DNA from 3 places in the Acidovorax sp. LjRoot66 genome. Region 2 is predicted to be linked to each of the others. Evidence: predicted binding sites of a transcription regulator. Region 2 holds the regulator's gene; each other region holds the start of a gene.

Region 1 (7,202 bases), 6.0 Mb from region 2:
GGTCTGGCCGCGCGGTACCGCCAGCAGCCCGGCGCGGATGGCCTCGGCGTTGTAGGCCCCCACGTTCAGGCCCAGGGCCAGCACGGCGGCCGCGAAGTCGGGCAGGTTCAGGCCCGGCACCAGCACCGGCAGCGCAAAGTAGACGAACAGGATCTGCACCAAGAGCGGCGTGCCGCGGATGACCCAGATGTAGAAGCCGGCCACCCAGCGCACGGCCGTCAGGCGCGAGGTGCGGGCCAGGGCTGCGCCGGTGCCCAGCACCAGGCCCACACTGCCGCTCACCAGGGTGAGCCACAGCGTGGTGCGTGCGCCGTCAGAAAACGCCTGGGCGTTGGGGCCGATGGGCTCGGGCAGGAAAGAGAGCAACCGGCCCAGCAGCGCCAGCGCCAGGACCATCAGGACGACGGCCGAGACGAGCGTGGCGTTGCTGCGCTGCTGGCGAGACCAGCGCTCGGGCCAAAGGGCAGTGAGCATGAAAACCCCTGGTGATTACAAGCGGGCTTGCTCAGTTGGTGCAGCGAACGTCTTCGTTGAAGTACTTCTTGGACAGTGCGGCATAGCTGCCGTCGGCCATCACTTCGGCCAGCGCCTTGTTCCAGCCGCCGGCCAGCGAGCTGTTGCCCTTGGCAACGGCGGCGGCGATGCGCTCGATGAACAGCATGTCGCCGAGCTTGAAGCCGGCGCCGGGGTTCTTCTCGGCCACAGCCTTGGCCACGAAGCGGTCGGTCACCCAGGCGTCCACGCGGCGCGAGTTCAGCGCGCTGCGGGCATCCACGTCGGTGGGGAAGTTCTTCATTTCCTTGATCGACGAGACCTTCTGCACGTTCTCCAGGTAGCTGGTGCCGGTCTGCACGGCCACCACCTTGCCGGCCAGGTCCTTGGCGCTCTTGATGGCCGGGTCCATGGCGATGATCATGCCGCCCGAGCAGTAGTGGGGCTCGGTGAAGGTCACGGCCTTGGCGCGCTCTTCGGTGATGCCGTGGGAGGCGATCACCAGGTCCCAGCGGTCCTGGCGCAGGCCTGTGAGCAGGGCGTCGAAGCCCAGGGTCTTCCACTGGATCGTGAGGCCCATCTTCTTGGCCACGAGCTCGGCCGTCTCCACTTCGAAGCCGGTGAGCGTGGTGCCGCTGAAGAAGTTGAAGGGAGCGAACTGTCCTTCGGTCGCGATGAGGATCTTGCCGTCCTTCTTCACCTCGTCCAGGGTCCGGGCCTGGGCGGAGAAGGCGGCGCAGAGCGCGAGGGCGGTGGCTACAGCCTTGAACAATTGCATGGGATGGGTCCTGTCCGGGGTATTTCAGGTACAAAAAATCCGGCATGCGGGTAGGCAGGCCGGAGGCTCGGGAAATGCGTCCGCAGCCATCGCGGATTGCGATGGCTGGCGTCACGAAATAGTCACCAATTATAAGGATGGGTCTTTTTCTGCCGCCACAGGGGGCGCCCTACAAAAGCCGGTTGTAGGCCAATTCACAACAGGTTTTAGAGAAGGCTCCCGAACTTTTCCAAGTGCTGGTAGTCGCGCGGGCGCCCTTTGCAGCGCGCGCTCAGCGCAGAAAGGCGTCGTAGCCTGTCTTGAGGATCAGCGCCCCCACCACCACGATGAAGATGCCGCGCACGAAGCCCGTGCCGTGCTTGAGCGCCATGTGCGTGCCGATCAGGCTGCCCACCACATTGGCCACGGCCAGCGTCACCGCAAAATGCCACCAGACATGGCCCTTGGCGGCAAACAGGGCGATGGCCGCCACGTTGGTGGCCGTGTTGAGCAGCTTGGCCGACGCCGAGGCATTGAGGAAGTCGTACCCGAGCAGCCGCACGAACAGGAACACGAAGAAGCTGCCCGTGCCCGGCCCGAAGAAACCGTCATAGAAGCCGATGGCCAGACCGATCAGGCTGGCGGCCGCTATTTCAGCGCGCCCGGCGAAGCGCGGCGTGTGGTGGCGCCCCATGTCCTTCCTGGCCAGCGTGTAGGCCAGCACGCCCAGCAGCACCAGGGGGAGCAGCCGGCGCAGGAACTCGGGCGAGATGACCGTGACGGCCCAGGCCCCTGCGAACGAGCCGGCAAACCCGGCGGCTGCGGCCGGCAGCAGGGAGCTCCAGCGCAGTTGCACGCGGCGGCTGTACTGCCAGGTGGCCATGGCCGTACCCCAGACGCCCGCCGCCTTGTTGGTGCCCAGCAGCGTGGCAGGAGGTGCCACGGGAAACGCGGCGAACAGCGCCGGCACCATCACCAGGCCGCCGCCGCCCACAATCGCGTCCACAAAGCCTGCCAGCAGCGAGGCGAGGGTGATGAAAATCCATTCCATCCCCCTGATTTTCGCACCCACCCAGCTACGGTTTTGGTAGCGAAGGCATTCCCCGAGCGGAAAGAAAAAAGGCGCTGGGATTGCCAGCGCCTGAAAAGGGGGTGCACCTCGTTGGGTGCTTTATTGGGTTGTTGCTTGTAGGGATGTCTCCTCGGCCCCTCGTCCAGCACACCAGGGCGCGCTTTCGAGTGACGGTACTGTAACGGCGGCACCCGCTTGGTGCATTGGGGGTTTCCCGCCCCCTTTTGGGGGGCGAATCGGGCCGAAAGACGCCCTGGATGCCCCAAATGCGATTTTTTGCTTGGCATGCCTTGTGCACTGTGTCTTGTAACAAATTGCGAAAAGGGAGCTTCCACATGCGGGCAGTCATCCATGGGTTCGTCACGGTCGTGGCCTTGTGCCTCGGGCTTTGCACCGCAACGGTCTGGGCGCAGGCGCCCGCCCCCGAGGCCGCCGCAACGGCAGCCGCACCGGCACCCGCTCCCTTGACGCGCCCCGGCCTGGTGGCCAAGGAGTCCATCAATGCCGCGGACACCGCCTGGATGATGACCTCGACGGCGCTGGTGCTGCTCATGACGCTGCCGGGCATCGCCCTGTTCTACGCGGGCATGGTGCGCCGCAAGAACGTACTCAACACCATGGCCAGCGTGGTCGCCATTGCCGCGCTGGTGAGCCTGCTGTGGTTTGCCATCGGCTACTCGTGGGCGTTCACGCCGGGCAGCGCCTGGCTGGGCGGTACCGAGCGCATGGCATTTGCCGGGTTCGACTTCCAGCTGGCCGCGGGCAAGCTGTCGGTGAGCCATGTGGCACCGGCCATCCCCGAATCGGTCTACGCCATGTTCCAGCTGACCTTTGCCATCATCACGGCGGCGCTGCTGGTGGGGGCCGTCGTCGAGCGCATGCGCTTTTCCGCGATGCTGCTGTTCATCAGCCTGTGGACGGTGTTCATCTACGCGCCCGTGGCGCACTGGGTCTGGGAGCCGGGCGGCTGGCTGGCGCAGATGGGGGCGCTCGACTTTGCCGGGGGCTCCGTGGTGCATGTGAATGCCGGCGTGGCCGGCCTGGTGTGCGCCTGGTTCCTGGGGCGGCGCAGCGGCTATGGGCGCGAACCCTTCGAACCCTACAGCCTGGCGCTGACCATGGTGGGCGCGGGCATGCTCTGGGTGGGCTGGTTCGGCTTCAACGCGGGCTCGGCCGTGGCGGCCGATGGCCGGGCGGGGCTGGCCATGGCCGTAACCCATGTGGCCGCTGCCGCGGGCGCGCTGTCCTGGATGCTGGGCGAGGCGGTCATGCGCGGTCGTCCCTCCTTGCTGGGCCTGTGCTCGGGCCTGGTGGCCGGGTTGGTGGCCATCACGCCGGCTGCCGGTTTCGTCACCCTGCGCTCGGCCGTTGTCATCGGGCTGGTGGCGGGCCTGGCCTGCTACTGGGGCGCGACGGGGCTCAAGCGCCTGCTGCGAGCCGACGATTCGCTGGACGTGTTCGGGGTGCATGGCATCGGCGGCATCGTGGGTTCGCTGCTCACGGGCGTGCTGGCCAGCCGCACGGTCGGTGGTGTCGCGGGCAGCCTCTGGACCCAGGCCATCGGCGTGGGGGCCGTGATGCTGTTCAGCCTGGTGGGCACGGCACTGCTGCTGTGGATCACCAACCTCGTGCTCGGCCTGCGCGTGGACGAGCAAAGCGAGCAAGTGGGCCTGGATATTGCACAGCACCGGGAACGCCTGGGTCAGTAGGTCTCCCAATGTTCTGAGGAGTTCACCATCATGCAGGACAGCGACAAACTCGCCATCGCAGCGCACCTGCACGTGCTGCTGCGCCGCAAGACCGGCCGGGTGACCGACACCGAGTGGATGGCAGCCAACGCAGAGTACGCGATGGAGATCGTGCGCTTCGCGCGCCAGCACGCGGTCGAAGACGGCGTGCCCGAACTTGCCGAATGGGCCGAACGGCTCGACCGCGCCGTGCACGAACCGGCCCCTGCGCCACAACGGCGTCCCTTGCTGGAGACCGCCGGCCAGGCGGTGCGCCAGCGCCTGGCGCCTGCACCGGTGGTCGAAGTGCCCCGCTATGTCGGTGGCATCCGCTGAACTTGAAAGCTCACGCCTTCTGCGCGGCCAGGATCCATTCGGCTGCCTTTTCGGCCAGCATCAGCGTGGGTGAGTTGGTGTTGCCACTGGTGATGGTGGGCATGGCGCCCGCATCCACCACGCGCAGGCCGGCAATGCCACGCACGCGCAGTTGCGAATCAAGCACCGCCATCGGGTCATCTGCGCGGCCCATGCGCGTCGTGCCCACGGGGTGGAAGATGGTGGTGGCTATGTCGCCCGCCAGACGCGCCAGGTCCTCATCGCTTTCAAACTGCACGCCGGGCTTCCACTCCTCGGGCTGGTAGGCGGCCAGGGCGGGCTGGGCGACGATGCGGCGCGTGACGCGCAGGCTGTCGGCCGCCACCTGCCGGTCTTCGGGGGTGCTCAGGTAGTTGGGCGCAATGGCCGGCGCGGCCTTGAAGTCCGCGCTCTTGATCTGTACCGTGCCCCGGCTCGTGGGGTTGAGGTTGCAGACGCTGGCCGTGAAGGCCGGGAAGCTGTGCAGGGGCTCGCCGAAGGCGTCGAGCGACAGGGGCTGCACGTGGTACTCGATGTTGGGCCAGGGCTGGCTGGGATCGCTGCGCGTGAAGGCGCCGAGTTGCGAGGGTGCCATGCTCATCGGGCCACTGCGCTTCATCGCGTATTCCATGCCGATCTTGGCCTTGCCCCAAAGCGAGTTGGCCATGGTGTTGAGCGTGGGCACGCCATTGACCTTGAACACCGCGCGGATCTGCAGGTGGTCCTGCAGGTTGGCGCCCACGCCCGGCAGGTCGTGCACCACGTCGATGCCGTGCTGCCGGAGCAGGGCGGCCGGGCCGATGCCCGACAGCTGCAGCAATTGGGGCGAGTTGATGGCTCCCGCGCTCAGGATCACCTCTCCGGTGGCGTGGGCTGTCACCATCTCGTGCCCGTCCCAGACCTTCACGCCGGTGCAGCGGCGTGTGCCGTCCGGCTGGATTTCGAGGATCAACTGGGTGGCCTGCGCGTTGGTCCACATCTCGAAGTTGGGCCGGCCGTAGCAGGTCGGCCGCAGAAAGGCCTTGGCCGTGTTCCAGCGCCAGCCGCTCTTCTGGTTGACCTCGAAGTAGCCCACGCCCTCGTTGTCGCCGCCATTGAAATCCTCGGTGGCCGGAATGCCGGCCTGCTGCGCAGCCTTGGAAAAGGCGTCCAGCACATCCCAGCGCAGGCGCTGCTTCTCCACGCGCCACTCGCCGGTGCTGCCGGTGGCCTTGTTGCCGTGCAGGCGCTTGAAGTTTTCACTCACGTCGCCGGGCTGGTCCAGGCGCCAGTGGTCCTCGTGGCGGCGAAAGTGGGGCAGGGCGTTGTCCCAGCGCCAACTGGCGTCACCGGTCAGCTCGGCCCACTGGTCGTAGTCGCGTGCCTGGCCGCGCATGTAGATCATGCCGTTGATGCTGCTGCAACCCCCCAGTGTCTTGCCGCGCGGATATCGCAGGGTGCGGCCGTTCAGGCCCGCGTCGGGCTCGGTGTTGTAGAGCCAGTCGGTGCGCGGGTTGCCAATGCAATACAGATAGCCTACGGGAATGTGTATCCAGTGGTAATCATCCTTGCGACCCGCTTCGATGAGCAACACGCGGCGGCGGCCATCGGCGCTCAGGCGGTTGCACAGCAGGGCGCCCGCTGTGCCGCCGCCGATGATGATGTGGTCAAACGTGGTGTCGCTCATGGGAATAACGGTGTTGCAAGAGGTGTCGCGGGTTGATCGGAAGGGTCGGCGCCATTGTGCGGACCGCGCTGGTGGTGTCGAGGGGGTAAACGCGGCTTGCTAGCAAGTTTGTAGCTGGTGTGGCTTGCAGCGGTTGTGACTGCACGCAATTTGATAATAATTGCAAGCATTCGGGCCCGTGTCGTGCTTGCACGCAAGGGCTTGTCCTACCTGCCGGCCATGGGCTCCGCTACCATGCTTCCCCTACCTCCTTGCTGGTGGCTTGCGCCGCCCGTTTCATGACCGACCTTGCTCCGCGCATTGCCCGCACCGACACCTCCGAAGGCCCGGAGCTGCTGCTGCATGGGCGTTGGGGCGCGGCTGAGCTGGGTACGCGCCGGCAATGGAAGGCACTGTCCGAGCAGCTCCAGGCCCAACAGCCCGGCGCGCAGCTCGGCTGGGATCTGCGTGAATTGCAGTGGCTGGACCACGTGGGCGCGCAACTGCTGTGGAACCACTGGGGCCGTGCCTGGCCCGCGCGCCTGGCGCTCACCGACATCCAGCGCGACATCCTGGAGCGTGTCGCCGAGTTCACCGTGGCCGAGCCGCCGCCGCCCGAGCCCTGGAGCCTGGCCCGTGAAGTGGACCACCTGGGCCTGCTGGTGCTGCATGGTGTGGACCACGCGCGCCACATGCTGCAAATGGTGGGACAGCTGGTGCTCGACCTGCTGCGCCTGGCGCGTGCCCCCCAGCGCGGGCCCTGGCGCGACGTGTCCGGCCACCTGTACCGCATGGGCGCTACGGCGCTGCCCATCACAGCCCTGGTCGGTTTTCTCATCGGGGTGGTGCTGGCCTATCTGATGTCGCTGCAATTGCGCCAGTTCGGCGCCGAATCGTTCATCGTCAACATCCTGGGCATCTCCCTCATCCGCGAGCTGGGCCCCATGCTCGCGGCCATCCTGGTGGCGGGGCGCTCGGGCTCGTCCATCACCGCGCAGATCGGCGTGATGCGTGTGACCGAAGAGCTCGATGCCATGCGCGTCATGGGCATCCCGCACGGCTTTCGGCTGGTGATGCCGCGCACCCTGGCGCTGGCGCTGGCCATGCCGCTGATCAGCGTGTGGACCACGCTGGCGGCGCTGGCCGGGGGCATGC
Region 2 (7,202 bases):
AAGACCGTCAAGGCCGATGACCGCGAGTACACCGCCAGCGGCGACGTGGACGACGTGGAATCGATCCGCCAGTTCGCCGTGGCCTACCTGCGCAACGAGCAGGACAAGGACCTGCAGGCCTTCAACCTGAAGTTCGACGAGTACTACCTTGAGTCGAGCCTGTACACCAGCGGCCGCGTGGAGGCCACGGTGGGCAAGCTCGTGGCCAACGGCAAGACCTACGAGCAGGACGGCGCCCTGTGGCTCAAGAGCACGGACTACGGCGACGACAAGGACCGCGTCATGCGCAAGCAGGACGGTACCTACACCTACTTCGTGCCCGACGTGGCCTACCATATCGCCAAGTGGGAGCGCGGCTACACCAAGGTGGTCAACATCCAGGGCACCGACCACCACGGCACCATCGCGCGCGTGCGCGCTGGCCTGCAGGCGGCCGAAGTGGGCATCCCGCACGGCTACCCCGACTACGTGCTGCACACCATGGTGCGCGTGGTCAAGGGCGGCGAAGAGGTCAAGATCAGCAAGCGCGCGGGCAGCTACGTCACCTTGCGCGACCTGATCGAATGGACCAGCAAGGACGCGGTGCGCTTCTTCCTGCTCAGCCGCAAGCCCGATACCGAGTACACCTTCGACGTGGACCTGGCCGTGGCGCAGAACAACGACAACCCGGTGTACTACGTGCAGTATGCGCATGCGCGCATCTGCTCGGTACTGCGCAGCTGGGCCGAGCAGGGCGGTGGCGACGTGGCTTCTCTCCAGGGCGTGGACCTGTCCCCGCTCGAAGGCCCGCAAGCCCAGGCACTGATGCTGCAGCTGGCCAAGTACCCCGAAATGCTCACCGCTGCGGCCGATGGAGAAGCCCCGCACGACGTCACCTTCTACCTGCGCGACCTGGCCGCCAGCTACCACAGCTACTACGATGCCGAGCGCATCCTGGTGGACGACGAGGCCGTCAAGCGCGCGCGCCTGGCCCTCGTCGCCGCCACCGCGCAGGTATTGCACAATGGCCTGGCTGTGCTGGGCGTATCGGCTCCGGCCAGAATGTAAGCGACCACTACCTATGAAGAACAAGCAACTGGGCGGAACCATCATCGGCTTTATCGTGGGCGTGATCTTCGGCCTGGGGGCCGCGCTGGCGGTCGCCGTCTACGTGACCAAGGTGCCCGTGCCTTTCCTGAACAAGGGTGGCGCACGCGGCACCGACCAGGACGCGGCCGAAGCGCAGAAGAACAAGAACTGGGACCCGAACTCGCCGCTGTATGGCAAGAACCCCGCGCGGCCTCCTGCGGCCGCAGCGTCGGCTCCCGCCACGGCAGGGGTGGCACCGGCGCCTGCGCCTGCTGCCTCGGCACCTGCCGTGGCAGCAGCGGACCCGCGTGCCGCCGCCTCGTCGGCCAAGCCTGCCGCCGCAGCCACCAAGCCCGGCAGTGCCGACCCGTTGGGGGATCTGGCCGCTGCCAAGGCCGCTGCGGCGCCCGGCAACAGTGCCGACCCCTTCGACTACTTCGTGCAGGCCGGTGCCTTCCGCACCCAGGCCGATGCCGATGCGCAGCGCGCCAAGCTGGCCATGCTGGGCTGGGAGGCCCGCGTGAGCGAGCGCGAGCAGAATGGCCGCACCGTGTTCCGCGTGCGCGTCGGCCCGTTCACCAAGCGAGATGACGCCGCCCAGCTCAAGGACAAGCTCGACACCACGGGCGTCGAGTCCGCCTTGGTGCGGGTGCAGCGCTGAGGGCATGCCTGCCTGAACTTTTTCCGGGGGCGTGGCTCACACACCCCAATACCAGACCAAGGAGTGCCACTTTCATGAAACGCCGCGAGTTTTCCCTGTCTGCCGCTTCCGCAGTGGCCGCATCCGCCCTGACCCTGCCCGTGGCCGCCCCCGCGCTGGCGCAACCGCGCCAGTTCAAGGAGGGCAAGGACTACCGCAAGCTCGACAAGCCTGTCACGCCCGACGCGCCGGCGGGCAAGGTCGATGTGATCGAATTCTTCTGGTACAGCTGCCCCCACTGCAATGCCTTCGAGCCCACGCTCGACGCATGGGTCAAGGCAGCCCCCAAGGACCTGAGCATCCGCCGCATCCCGGTGGCGTTCAATCCCAGCTTCGTGCCACAGCAAAAGCTGTATTTCACGCTCGAAGGCATGGGCAAGCTCGATGCGCTGCATGCCAAAGTCTTCCGTGCCATCCACGTGGAGAAGGCCAAGCTCGCCAAGGACGATGAAATCATGGCCTGGATCGCCACGCAGGGCGTGGACGTGGCCAAGTTCAAGGAAATCTACAGCTCGTTCACCGTCTCCAACCAGGTGCGCCGCGCGTCGCAGCTGCAGGATGCGTACGGTGTGGAAGGCGTGCCCTCGATGGGTGTGGCCGGCCGCTTCTACACCGATGGCACCATGGCCGGCAGCATGCCTGTCGTGCTGCAGGTGGTAGAGCATCTGGTGGGCGCGGTCCGCAAAGGCTGACCATTTCTTGGCAGGACTGGCGCCTGTGTGTACCAAAAGCCCGCGGATGCGGGCTTTTTTCATGGCATGTCGCCACGGGTGGCTACAATGATCTGCAAGATTCGTGCCCTATGAACTACCGCATCCTCCCGACCCTACTCCTCCTCTCGGCCCTGGCCATGGTCCAGACGGCGGCCCACGCCGAAAAGGCCGACCGCAACAAGCCCATGAACATCGAGGCCGACGCACTGCGCCACGATGAGCTCAAGCAGACCAGCGTGTTCACCGGCCGCGTGGTCATGACCAAGGGCACCATCGTGCTGCGTGGCGCGCGCCTGGACGTGCGCCAGGACGCGGACGGCTACCAGTTCGGCGTGGTCACGGCCGAGCCGGGCAAGCGCGCCTTCTTTCGCCAGAAGCGCGACACGCTGGCGGGCGCGCCCGACGAGTTCATCGAAGGCGAGAGCGAGGTCATCGAGTACGACGGCCGGGCCGACAACGTGAAGTTCATCACCCGCGCCGAGCTGCGGCGCTACCGCGAATCCACGCTGACCGACGAGATCACCGGGCAGGTCATCGTCTACAACAACCTGACCGACGTGTTCACCGTGGACGCCAAGCCGCGCGGCAGCACCAATGCGGCGGGCGACACCCCGGCGCCCGGTGGCCGCGTGCGCGCCATCCTGTCGCCCAAGGAAACACCCGCCAGCGCGGCCGCCCCTGCCGCAGCGGCATCGGGCACCCCCTTGCGCCCCAGCAGCACCCTGAGCGGCGGCGCCAAGTGAGTGGGCAGCACGTGAGTACCGCCGCCGATTCCCCGGCGGACAGCCGGCTGGAGGTGCACCACCTCGAAAAATCCTATGGCAGCCGCAAGGTCGTCAAGGACGTATCGCTGGTCGTGCAAAAGGGCGAGGTCGTCGGGCTGCTCGGCCCCAACGGCGCGGGCAAGACCACCTCGTTCTACATGATCGTGGGCCTGGTGCGCAGCGATGCCGGCGACATCCGCATCGACGGCCACTCGGTGGCCCACATGCCCATCCACCGCCGTTCGCGCCTGGGGCTGTCCTACCTGCCGCAGGAAGCCTCGATCTTCCGCAAGCTCACGGTCGAGGAGAACGTGCGCGCCGTGCTCGAATTGCAGCGCGGCGAGGACGGCCAGCCGCTGCCGCGCCAGGCCATCGAAGAGCGCCTGACCGCGCTGCTCACGGAACTGCGCGTGGAGCACCTGCGCGCCTCGCCCGCGCTGGCCCTGTCCGGCGGCGAGCGCCGCCGCGTGGAGATCGCCCGCGCGCTGGCCACGCAGCCGCGCTTCATCCTGCTGGACGAGCCCTTTGCCGGCATCGACCCCATCGCCGTGATCGAGATCCAGCGCATCATCGGCTTCCTCAAGGCGCGCGGCATCGGCGTGCTCATCACCGACCACAACGTGCGCGAGACGCTGGGCATCTGCGACCACGCCTTCATCATCAGCGATGGCCATGTGCTGGCCCAGGGAACCCCCTCCGAAATCGTCGACAACGCCGAAGTGCGCCGGGTGTACCTGGGTGAACACTTCCGCATGTAGCAGACCGATGGACCACCCGTTCGCCATGCACCTGCCTTTGCGGCAGCCCCGGGGGGCTGTGCGATGAAGCCCGGCCTGTCACTGCGCGTATCGCAGCACCTGGCGCTCACGCCGCAATTGCAGCAGTCCATCCGGCTGCTGCAGCTGTCCACGCTGGAGCTGGGGCAGGAGGTCGAGCAGATGCTCGACGAAAACCCCTTTCTCGAACGCAATGCCGACGAGGCGCCGCGCGAGGAGTTCGGCGTGGAAACGGCCGATGCGCCGGTGCAGCCAGACGATTACAGTTCCGACGACGCGGTCTATTCCAGCGCCCCGGGCACCAGCACGTCGACCGAGACCTCGGCCGACAGCCCGCAGGGCGATGCGGAAGTGGGCAGCAGTGCGGGCGACGAGCCCGACTGGAGTGGCGATGGCACCGTGGACGTGTCCCCCAACGATGCCGAGTGGGGCGGCGATGCGCCGGCCCGCAACCGCAATGATTCCGAAGGCGACGAGGCCGATGCCACCGAACTGGCGCGTACGCACGAATCGCTCACCGCGTTTTTACACCGCCAGGCCCTGTCGCTGCGCCTGTCCGAGGTGGACCGGGCCGCCCTGCGCTTTTTGATCGAATCGCTCAACGACGACGGCTACCTCGAAGACCCGCTGGAAGAGCTGGCCGTGGGCCTGGCCGGCCCCGACGACCTGGAGCAGATCGAGGAGCTGGTGCACCGCTTCACCGTCGCCCTGCGCCTGCTGCAGAGCCTGGAGCCTGTGGGCGTGGGTGCACGTGGCCTGGGTGAATGCCTCACGCTGCAGCTTACCGCGCTGGCCGCCGATGAAGACAGCGAAATCGACCCCGACACCGTGCAGACCGCGTTGCGTGTGTGCCAGCAGCCGCTGGAGATGCTGGCGCGCCGCGACATCCGCCGCCTCACGCAGCTGTGTGGCGATGGCGAGGAGCGCACGCGCGCCGCCATGGCCCTGATCGCGCGGCTGGAGCCTCGCCCCGGGCGCAAGTTCGTGGACGTGGAGCGCAACATCATCGTGCCCGACGTCATCGTGCGCAAGGCCGGGCGGGCGAATGGCCGAGATGGCCAGCACAACTTCATCGTGGCCCTGAACCCCGACGTGATGCCGCGCCTGCGCGTGCACGACATCTATGCCGGTGCCCTGCGCGGCCACAAGGGCGGCGAGGGCCACCAGGCCATGCAGCAGCGGTTGCAGGAGGCGCGCTGGTTCATCAAGAACATCCAGCAGCGCTTTGACACCATCCTGCGCGTCTCGCGGGCCATCGTCGAGCGGCAAAAGAGCTTCTTCACCCATGGCGAGCTGGCCATGCGCCCGCTGGTGCTGCGCGACATCGCCGATGAGCTGGGTTTGCACGAGTCCACCATCAGCCGCGTGACCACGGCCAAGTACATGTCCACGCCCATCGGCACCTACGAGCTCAAGTACTTCTTCGGCTCGGGCCTGGGCACCGAGACCGGCGGCAACGCATCGAGCACGGCCGTGCGCGCCCTCATCAAGCAGTTCGTGGCGGCCGAAAGCCCCGCCAAGCCGCTGTCGGACAGCCAGATCGCCGAGATGCTCAAGGAGCAGGGCATCGAGTGCGCGCGCCGCACCGTGGCCAAGTACCGCGAGGCGCTCCGGATCGCGCCAGCCAACCTGCGCAAGGCGCTCTGATCAGGCCGCTGTTCTGAACGCCCGGCTGGAGATGCTGACGGCGTTGCCGTCCGGGTCCTTCACATTGGCAAACGCATAGCCATTGGCCTGGTGCGTGCTGCCGAATGCCAGGCCCTGCGTCAGCGCATTGGCCTTGAAGGCCTCCACGTCGTGCACATGAAAGCACAGCTTCACCCCGGCCTGGCCGAGCTTCACGCTCTTGGCCGCCTGGTGGATGAGGATGCTGGCGCCGCCGTCCGGGGCCTTGAGTTCGATCAGGCCCTCCACCACCTCTCCCGTGGTCTGCAGGCCGAAATGCGTGCCGTAGAACGCAGCGCTGCGCTGCATGTCGCGCGCGTAGACCATGATGGTGCCGAGCATGGGGTGCATGGTGGGTGGGCCATCCGCCATCAAGGCGACTTCGAGGCCGGTGCGCGCCGCAGCGAGCGCAGCAGCTCCAGCGCCTGTGCGGTCGGCTCCTGCGACTGGCCATTGGCCAGCACGGTGAAGGCCACGCGCAGTTCGTTCATGCCCAGCACGCCCTGGGTCAGGTGCTTGTAGCCGCCCGGCTCGGGGGCGCGGTCGGTGGCCGAAAAGTAGTAGCCCGTCTTGCCCGAGGCGCTCAGGTCCTTGAGCGGCAGCTCGGCTTCGACGGCCCTGGGCTTGGCCTGGGTCGCGCCCGACTGGACCTGCGCCCGCAGCTCATCGGCCGTGGGGGCCTTGGCGGAGCTGCCTGCGGGCCAGATGGGCGTGAGGATCATCTGCAGGGCCGTGGCATCGGGACCGCTGATGGCGACCGAGGGCGGTAGCTCGGCATGGGGGCGGCGCACCTGGGCGCGCCATTGGGCGGGCAGGTCGATGACGAGGTCGTCGCGCCCGGGCAGCGGAACGCGCAGTTCTTCGGCAAGAACGGGCAGGCACAGGGCGAAGGTGAGCAGCGTGAGGGCAGTGCGGAGCATGGAGCGGTGGAACGGAGTGAGTGAGGTGGTGGCTTACTTGCGGCTGGTGAAGACGGCGTCATACGACTGCGTGCTGAAGCCCGCCACCCGCTGGCCATTGGTGAGCAGCACCGGCACGCCACGGGCCCCGAGCTGCGCAAAGGCGGCCTTGCCGGTGGGCGTGTCCACGTCGAACTCCCGGTACGCGATGCCCTTGCCTCCCAGGTAGGCCTTGGCCGCCTTGCAGTAGCCGCACCAGGTGGCCATGTAGAGCGTGACCTCGCCCCGGGGCTGGGCGGCGGCCGTCTGGGTGCCAGTGGCAGCCTGGCCGGGGGCGGCGGGCGGCAGCGGGTTGCCCGGGACCACGCTGACGGGCAGGCTCTCGAGCTTCAGGGTCTTTTGCACCGCACCCGACGTGGGCGGCTGGTCGCTGTAGACGACTTTTCCGCGCGCATCCACGGATTTGTAGAGCGTCTGGGCATGCGCCGTGCCCGTGAGCGCGGCCGCAATCAGGGCGAGGGTCAGGGTGCAGCGCAGGGTGTGCATGGGGGCTCCGGGTAAAATCGGCTATTCCGGGAGCATAAGAGACTTCTGCCGCCCCGAGGCCCGCTGGGGCA
Region 3 (7,202 bases), 6.6 Mb from region 2:
CCCGCCTTGATGAACCCACAATGGCTCTTGCCGCAGCTCTGCCGCTTTCAATGCTTGAGTCACCTAAACGGGTTGGCGTTATAGGTTTTGGTTCTGGCTTGACAACGCATACACTTCTTGGAGATAGCCGCCTCGAAAAGGTGGATACTATAGAAATCGAGGAAGCGATGATTCAGGGTGCCCGAGCATTTGGGCCCCGTGTAGCCCGCGCCTACGAAGACCCTCGTTCGAATATTGTCATTGATGATGCAAAAGCGCACTTTGCAGGCCAAAAAGAGAAATATGACTTAATAATTTCCGAGCCATCCAACCCCTGGATTTCAGGGGTCGGTTCACTTTTTTCCAAAGAATTTTATGAGTTCATACCTCGCCACCTTAACGAGGGCGGATTATTTGTTCAGTGGGTTCAGCTATACGAAATTGACGAGCCATTAGTTGGATCTATTCTCAATGCAATGACCCCAGCATTTGAAGATTATTCAGCCTGGCTTTCAAATTTTTCAGATCTCCTGATAATTGCCAGCCCCAAAGGTCCTGTACCTAAAGCCGAGCTTCATCGTTTACTTAAAGGACCACTGGCTGCGGAGCTGGCTCGACTTGGAATAGCCAGTCAGGATCAATTTTCTTTTCGACAGATTGGAGATGGACGGATAGTACGCGGCCTAGGTCGTCTTTATAGTAACAGGCCAGTAAATTCCGATTATTCTCCTATCCTTGGCCTAAATGCGCCTAAAACGCGTTATAAAAGCAAGCAGGCGGAGGCATTTACAAGCTTGCCCACGCATGCAGCGCCAATGCTTGAAGCTCTTAACATTAGAAAGCCCCTTTCAAGTTCCACGCCTACGACTCGATTAAATCACTTCGTTCCCGAGATGATGACGCGAAGAGCGCGCGCTTTGGCGGCCGAATTGAAAGGGGAACCAACTGAGCATCTCATGCAGGGGTTGAGCACAAGATCGGCTTTAGATCCTGCGACCTTACTCAAAGATATTTCTGCATCTATCTGCAAAAATAGTTGGAGTGAAATTGAGCGTTACACAGTAGCAACACGAATGCGGGAAGTAGCAGATTTGACGATAGCCCTTTTGCCCCCCGATGCTCTGCAAGGCGTCTGGATAGGGCATTCTTGGCTTAAATGCAAAAATATCCCTGAAGAATTCACTCGTGTATTTTCACTCCTTGATGCTGTAGCCAGACGAGACTATTCGCAAATGGAATTACAAGGCAAACTTTGGTTTGAGAAATTACCAGCAGACCAAGTTCTTAAGGGAGAGTTTGGCCCTATCGCTCTTTCTAATTTATTGCTTGGCCTTGCGCATCAAGAGCGCTGGGACGATGTTGTGGCAGCAGAAAAGTCCTTCGGTGGACAGGTCACTCCTGTAGGACATTATGGTCTGCAGCGTATGCTTCTTCAGTCGATTGCTATCGAATACACCAAGCAAAAGCAATTGAATTAATCATTTTATCCACAATCGCCGTTTATGATAGCAATCACCTAATGCGGCGATTTTTTAATCAATGATGTCTTGCAACGCGAGCACAATCACGCTTGTTTCGAACAAATCGAGTGCTTGCTCGGGACTGCTTTATCAGCACGTCTAGCAGCACCGATGTCTCAGTGCTATGTTTTCTTGATTAGTCTACGCTAAAATCGATCTGGACCATTTGTATAAACTCGCCCGCCGCAGGCTTTCGCCTTTTGACTTAGCATTTCTCGCTTGTCAATAGCGGGGCGGATTCAAAAGCGAAGCGCAACACCCTGGATTTCAATGAACAAGAGTGGAGTGCTGCGGGTTGTTGATCAGCAACTCGCGGTACACGGCCAACGATGATCGTACCCCCAGCGCCTTTCTGGGACGGTTGTTGATCTCATCGGCTATCGCATCGAGTTGCTGCTGGCTGTAGATGCTCAGGGCGGTCCCCTTGGGCAGGTACTGGCGCACCAGGCCATTCATGTTCTCGTTGGAGCCCCTTTGCCAGGGGCTGTGCGGGTCGCAGAAGTACACCGCTATGCCGGTGTGCTCGCTGAGCTTCTTGTGCATGCTCATCTCCCTGCCCTGGTCGTACGTGATGCTCAGTCTCATCGGCTGCGCCATGCCCAGCAGCTTGTCCGTGAAGCCCTGCAAGACGTTGGCAGCACCGGCCGGCTTGAACTCAGGGAGCTTGACCAGCATGACCAATCGGCTGGTGCGCTCCACCAACGTCCCTACTGCACTGGCATTGCCTTCGCCCTTGATCAAGTCGCCTTCCCAGTGCCCGGGGTACTGGCGGTCTTCGATCTCTGGAGAACGCACATGGATGCTCAGCATGTCCGGGATCTGGACCCTGCGGTCCTTGCCCTTGCTGCGCGGCACGCGCTTGTTGTGGGCGTGCCGCAAGGTGGCGATCAGTTCTTTGCGCAGCTCGCCCACGGGCATGGCATAGATGCAGTTGTAGATGGTCTCGTGTGACACTCGGTGCTTATGGCCTTTGGGATGCAAGCGTGCCAGTGTCAGGGCAATCTGCTCGGGCGACCAGTGAAGCCGCAGCAAATGGCCCACCAGGGCCCACAGGATGGAGTCAGCGTGCAGCTTGACTGCGGGCCTACCAGCGCGCCTGCGCTGCAGGCAAAGACTCTGCGCCTTGACGCTGCCATAGTCCGATGGATGGCCCGATGGATGGCCGTTGCGCACCAGCTCCCGGCTGATGGTGGCCGGTGAGCGCAGCAGTTGCCTTGCGATGGCCCGCACGCTGAAATTCTGCTACTTCAGGCTGGCAATGGTGACTCGGTCTTCGGGCTGCAGCTGGCTGTAGTGGCTGAAACGGGAGGAGTTGTGCATCTGCGGACCTTACAGGTTGGCAGGTGTTGCACTTCAGATTTGAATCCGCCCGGTAATAGAGCCCACCTCAAATCCAACAGCTCTTCTTTTGGCTGAGAAGGAATGCCAAATCAATTATAGGTTAACTCCCATTAGAATCCATCGACTGGAGCATACCCTACCGGATAAGCCGTTCGATCCAGTAATACTATCCACTCCTTACTTTTACGACTGGTCAAAGGCAGATATCGTAGCTCGCCAAGTTCTTTTCCCGTTTTTATTACTGCAATTTCCAACGCATGCTTTGTGGTTGGCTTGCGTTGCAAAAGTTCTTCTAACGGCTTTGCTGCCTGCGATATTTTAGGCAACGCATCTTGATATGCGATCCACCAATTGGGTCGAGCACTGGGCTCTACCCCTTGAAGAGACTGCTCAATGCTAATAATAAATTCATTATTATCTTTAGGCAACCTAGTTCCCGCCAATTTGAAACCAATTGATGGCAATTTTTGAAATTCGAACGGCGCGGCATCAAGATCTTGGCTATTTATTTCAGCCGCTGTAACCACAACAAATCTGTCTATTTCAAATACCACCATAACTGGACGTCCTTCAGAAACTGAATAAACACCATAGAGCAATGCGGACATCTGTATGATTGCAATCGTCACCCAATCAATCCGCAATGCAATGCGGGTTTTTCGAGGATTGCTGAGCAGAAAATTGAGTGCCGGCCCACATACCAGATCTACGATGACCAAGATACCAACAACGATTTGCAAATCGAAAATTTGACGGAAGGGTCCGGGATACCAGCCGAAAAAGATGAGTGCCGCAGCCGAACCTACAATCAATACGCTCATTACCAAATGCCAGCCGGCCACTCGAGCGGCAAATCTCCAGCGATCCAAATCCAATGCCATTATCATTCTCCAAAAAAAAAGAGTGCAGGAGCACTCTCTTTCTTTAAAGCCTCCGGAGAGGCTAGTCTACCGGATCAACGGCAGGTAGCAGGAGCGTACTTTGCCAGCAGAGTACCTGCTGGAACACCCGCCATCTTGGCATTCGTTGCAGACACTTGAGTCGTAGACGCACATGCCCAATCCAAAGCACCACTGGTTCCAGCAGTCAATGCTGCGGCCAGAGTGATCGAAGTACCAGCTGCTGCAGAACGAACATATGGAGCAACCACCAGCGTGTTTGCCGCTGCAGCCACACCAGTAGAGGTGGGATTGTAGGTGATAGTGATGGGACCGCCTGCACCAATCAAAACCTTGTTAACAAACTTGGAATTGGCACCGGTGCCAGCATTCTGAGCATTCCAAGTGGTAACAACATTAGCCAATTCTGCGGTGCTGGTGCCATCGGTGGCAATCATGTTCTTGGCACCCTGAGCCAGGTTCAAACCTTCCGTCACGCGGGTGCGCACGGTGTAGTCTTGGTAGGCAGGAAGTGCCACAGCGGCCAAAATACCGATAATCGCAACAACGATCATCAGTTCGATAAGGGTAAAGCCCTTTTGCATGAAACGCTTCATATAAATTCTCCTGGGAGTCGGTTGCAAGTGAACACCTGTCGAAAATTTCTCCAGGCTACTTTTCCCTGAGCAGGTTCCGTGCCACCCCGCCAAGCTGACTACACAGCGTCTGAACCCCTCCCCCAAATGGGTCAATTGTCCCCGAAGTGTTGCCTGGCCATCCCTTGGAACCCCTGGACGACATTCTTGTCACATCACAAACGTCACAACCTGCAACACACTCGTCAGAACTCGAACTCGTCCCCTGCCTTGAGCCAATAAATGTCATGCGGAGCGGCCCCCCGCAGCCCCGCACTCTGGTCGAAGCGGCGGATTTCCTCCATGATCAGGTCGGTCTCCGACGGCTTGGTATGGGTGATGTAGATGGGGCAGCGCTTGCCGGGCGTCAGTTGCGCCAGTTCCTGGGCCAGGGTGTGGGGTGACAGGTGCAGGCTGCGCTGGGCCAGGGCGGTTTCGCGGTTGCTGAAGGCGGTTTCGATGACCAGCATGGTGACGGGCATGGCATTGACGCGTTGCCAGAAGTCGGGGTTGCGGCCGGTATCGCCGCTGAATACCCACCAGCCGGTGGTTCCGGCCACCGCATAGCCCACAGCGGGCACCGTATGCACGGCCGGCATAACCTCCAGGAGAACGCCCTCCACCTGCAGGCGCTCCCCTACCGAGATCGTCTGGTACTGCAGAAACGGCTGGTCGGAGGTGGGAATGCTGCTGAAGTCCGGCCAGATGACGTTGTTGAACACATGGGCCTGCAGGGCGGCGATGGTGCCGGGCAGCGCGTGCACCTGCACCGGGCTGCTGCGCAGCGACGACACCGCATCCAGCATCAACGGCAGCGCAGCGATATGGTCCAGGTGCGAATGCGTGAGGAACACATGATCGATGCGCCGCATTTCGTCCAGCGCCAGGTCGCCCACCCCCGTTCCTGCATCAATGAGGATGTTGTCGTTGACCAGGAAGGAGGTGGTCCGGCAATCTTTGGCAATGGCCCCGGAGCACCCCAGTACGCGAACCTTCATGTCATGCAGTCCTGTTTGTTCCGTCTGTCTCTTCTGGCTGTCTGTTGTTCGTTTGCGTCTGCCGGCTACTTGGTATCGAATTGGGTAGCACCATCCCAGTCCCGCTGGAAGGGTAACACCCGCAGGGCCTCCATACGACCGGCATACAGCGAATACAGGATGCTCGCAGGTTGTAACGCCTTCAAATTCTGCAAAAGCAGGGCACATGCATCCCATTCCTGGGCCCGGTAAGTGGCGAGGAACTGGTGCCACAGGGCCAGTTGCTGCTCCCGCTCGGGCGACAGCGGCTCGGCCGCCGTGCCCACGGGCGTGTAGATGGTGACGGCCTGGGCTTTGCCCTTGACGCGCACGCGGTCCAGCTCCTGCCAGATGAATCCCGGGGCCATGGCACGGGTGGTGTCGCTGACCACCATGGTCACGCCGTAGGTCTTGGACAGCCCTTCCAGACGGGAGCCCAGGTTGACGGCGTCGCCGATCACCGTGTAGCTGCGTCGGATGTCCGAGCCCATGTCCCCCACGCACATGGTGCCGGTGTTCAGGCCGATGCCCACGCCGATCTCCGGCAAGCCCTTGCTGCGGTGCTCTTCGTTGAGCTGGGTGATCGCCCGGGTCATGTCCAGCGCCGCTGCCACGGCCGATTCGGCGTGCCCGGGGGTGGCCACGGGTGCGCCCCAGAAGGCCATCACGCAATCTCCCATGTACTTGTCGATGGTTCCCTGGCGGCGGCCACGGATGATCTGGGTCAGGCGGCTGAACACGCCATTGAGCAGGGCCTGCAGTTGAAGGGGCTCCATGCGTTCAGACAGCGCAGTGAAGCCACGCATGTCGCAGAACATCACAGTCAGTTCCTGGTTGGCGGCATCCATGGTGTAGCGTTCGGGCTCCTTGAGCATCTCGTCCACCAGTTCTGGAGGCACGTAGGTGCCGAACAGGGCAGCGAGCTCCCGCTTGGAGCGGCTCTCCACAAAGTACCCGTAGACCATGTTCAGCGTGAAAGCGGACAGTGCCAGTACCAGGGCGGTCGCCAGAGGCATCACCAGGCCATGCGACTGGTACAGCCAGAGATTCAGCCCCACCAGCCCAGCAAACACCCCCGCGCTGAGCAGAACGGCCCAGCCTGCCGTCAGCAAGGGCAATGAGAATGCCAGCAACAGGCCCGTTGCCACGAGCTGCAGAACATCGAAATCGGTGGCGTAGTCTGGCTGGAGCACATTCGCGCCGTCCAGGAAGGCGGACAGCAGATTGGCATGCGTCTCCACACCGGGATAAGTTCGCCCCACGGGCGTCACACGCAGATCGACCAAGCCTGGCGCCGTTGACCCTACCAGCACCAACTGGCCCTTCAGGCTGCCTTGCGGCAAGCGCCCCTCCAGCACATCACTGGCGGAGATATAGCGAAACGAGCCACCGGTAACGTCACCAGGGCCGCGGTAGGGCACCAGCGTCGCCAGATTGGGATCGACCGGCAACCGGATCAAGCTCTGGCCTTGGCGCAGCAGGATGCCCTGCAACACGTCGTGATCGAATTCCGACGACGCATAGACTGGGTCCAAGTCCCTCACGCCCGTCGCCACACGCAGCATCGCCAAGGCCAGCGATTCGTAATAACGGCCCTGGAACTCAGCCAGCAGAGGCAGGGAGCGCACAACCCCGTCGGGGTCGGTGATGGAATTGAAAAAGCCCGCTGCAGGCGCCGCCCGTGCCAGCGCTCCGATATTGCTGCCATGGCCCTGCCAGGACGTGGCTCTCAGGGGCTTGCCGCGCAGCCGCTCCAGGGGCAGGGCAGGTTCGGGCAGGACTCCACGGGCCTGTCCGTCCCGATCGCTCGTGAAATAGTAGCCCAGCACCACG

What was found. Region 2 encodes sigma-54, which starts transcription at its own class of promoters, with help from an activator protein. Its sites were predicted from a motif close to TGGCANGNAANCTGCTTT; they were not measured.
Region 1: a site for sigma-54 is predicted at 2,603-2,620, ahead of ACSQ3Y_RS03700 (ammonium transporter). Genes of this name have one in related genera too.
Region 3: a site for sigma-54 is predicted at 4,402-4,419, ahead of ACSQ3Y_RS00780 (pilin). Genes of this name have one in related genera too.

Annotation. Positions count from the first base shown of each region.
Region 1 covers NZ_CAXUQU020000001.1:799,441-806,642, forward strand. Annotated here, with positions in the region: gene ACSQ3Y_RS03685 (amino acid ABC transporter permease) at 1-474, opposite strand, end outside; gene ACSQ3Y_RS03690 (ABC transporter substrate-binding protein) at 506-1,270, opposite strand; gene ACSQ3Y_RS03695 (sulfite exporter TauE/SafE family protein) at 1,542-2,300, opposite strand; gene ACSQ3Y_RS03700 (ammonium transporter) at 2,657-4,030, shown strand; gene ACSQ3Y_RS03705 (hypothetical protein) at 4,061-4,384, shown strand; gene ACSQ3Y_RS03710 (GMC family oxidoreductase) at 4,395-6,068, opposite strand; gene ACSQ3Y_RS03715 (MlaE family ABC transporter permease) at 6,347-7,202, shown strand, end outside.
Region 2 covers NZ_CAXUQU020000001.1:6,808,331-6,815,532, reverse strand. Annotated here, with positions in the region: gene argS (arginine--tRNA ligase) at 1-1,047, shown strand, start outside; gene ACSQ3Y_RS31950 (SPOR domain-containing protein) at 1,061-1,729, shown strand; gene ACSQ3Y_RS31945 (thiol:disulfide interchange protein DsbA/DsbL) at 1,804-2,460, shown strand; gene lptA (lipopolysaccharide transport periplasmic protein LptA) at 2,571-3,224, shown strand; gene lptB (LPS export ABC transporter ATP-binding protein) at 3,221-4,003, shown strand; gene ACSQ3Y_RS31930 (RNA polymerase factor sigma-54) at 4,067-5,668, shown strand; gene ACSQ3Y_RS31925 (VOC family protein) at 5,669-6,028, opposite strand; gene ACSQ3Y_RS31920 (hypothetical protein) at 6,058-6,606, opposite strand; gene ACSQ3Y_RS31915 (glutaredoxin domain-containing protein) at 6,640-7,131, opposite strand.
Region 3 covers NZ_CAXUQU020000001.1:161,209-168,410, forward strand. Annotated here, with positions in the region: gene ACSQ3Y_RS00765 (fused MFS/spermidine synthase) at 1-1,457, shown strand, start outside; partial or broken gene ACSQ3Y_RS00770 (IS30 family transposase) at 1,767-2,819, opposite strand; gene ACSQ3Y_RS00775 (TfpX/TfpZ family type IV pilin accessory protein) at 2,951-3,721, opposite strand; gene ACSQ3Y_RS00780 (pilin) at 3,796-4,335, opposite strand; gene ACSQ3Y_RS00785 (3',5'-cyclic-nucleotide phosphodiesterase) at 4,560-5,351, opposite strand; gene ACSQ3Y_RS00790 (CHASE2 domain-containing protein) at 5,417-7,202, opposite strand, start outside.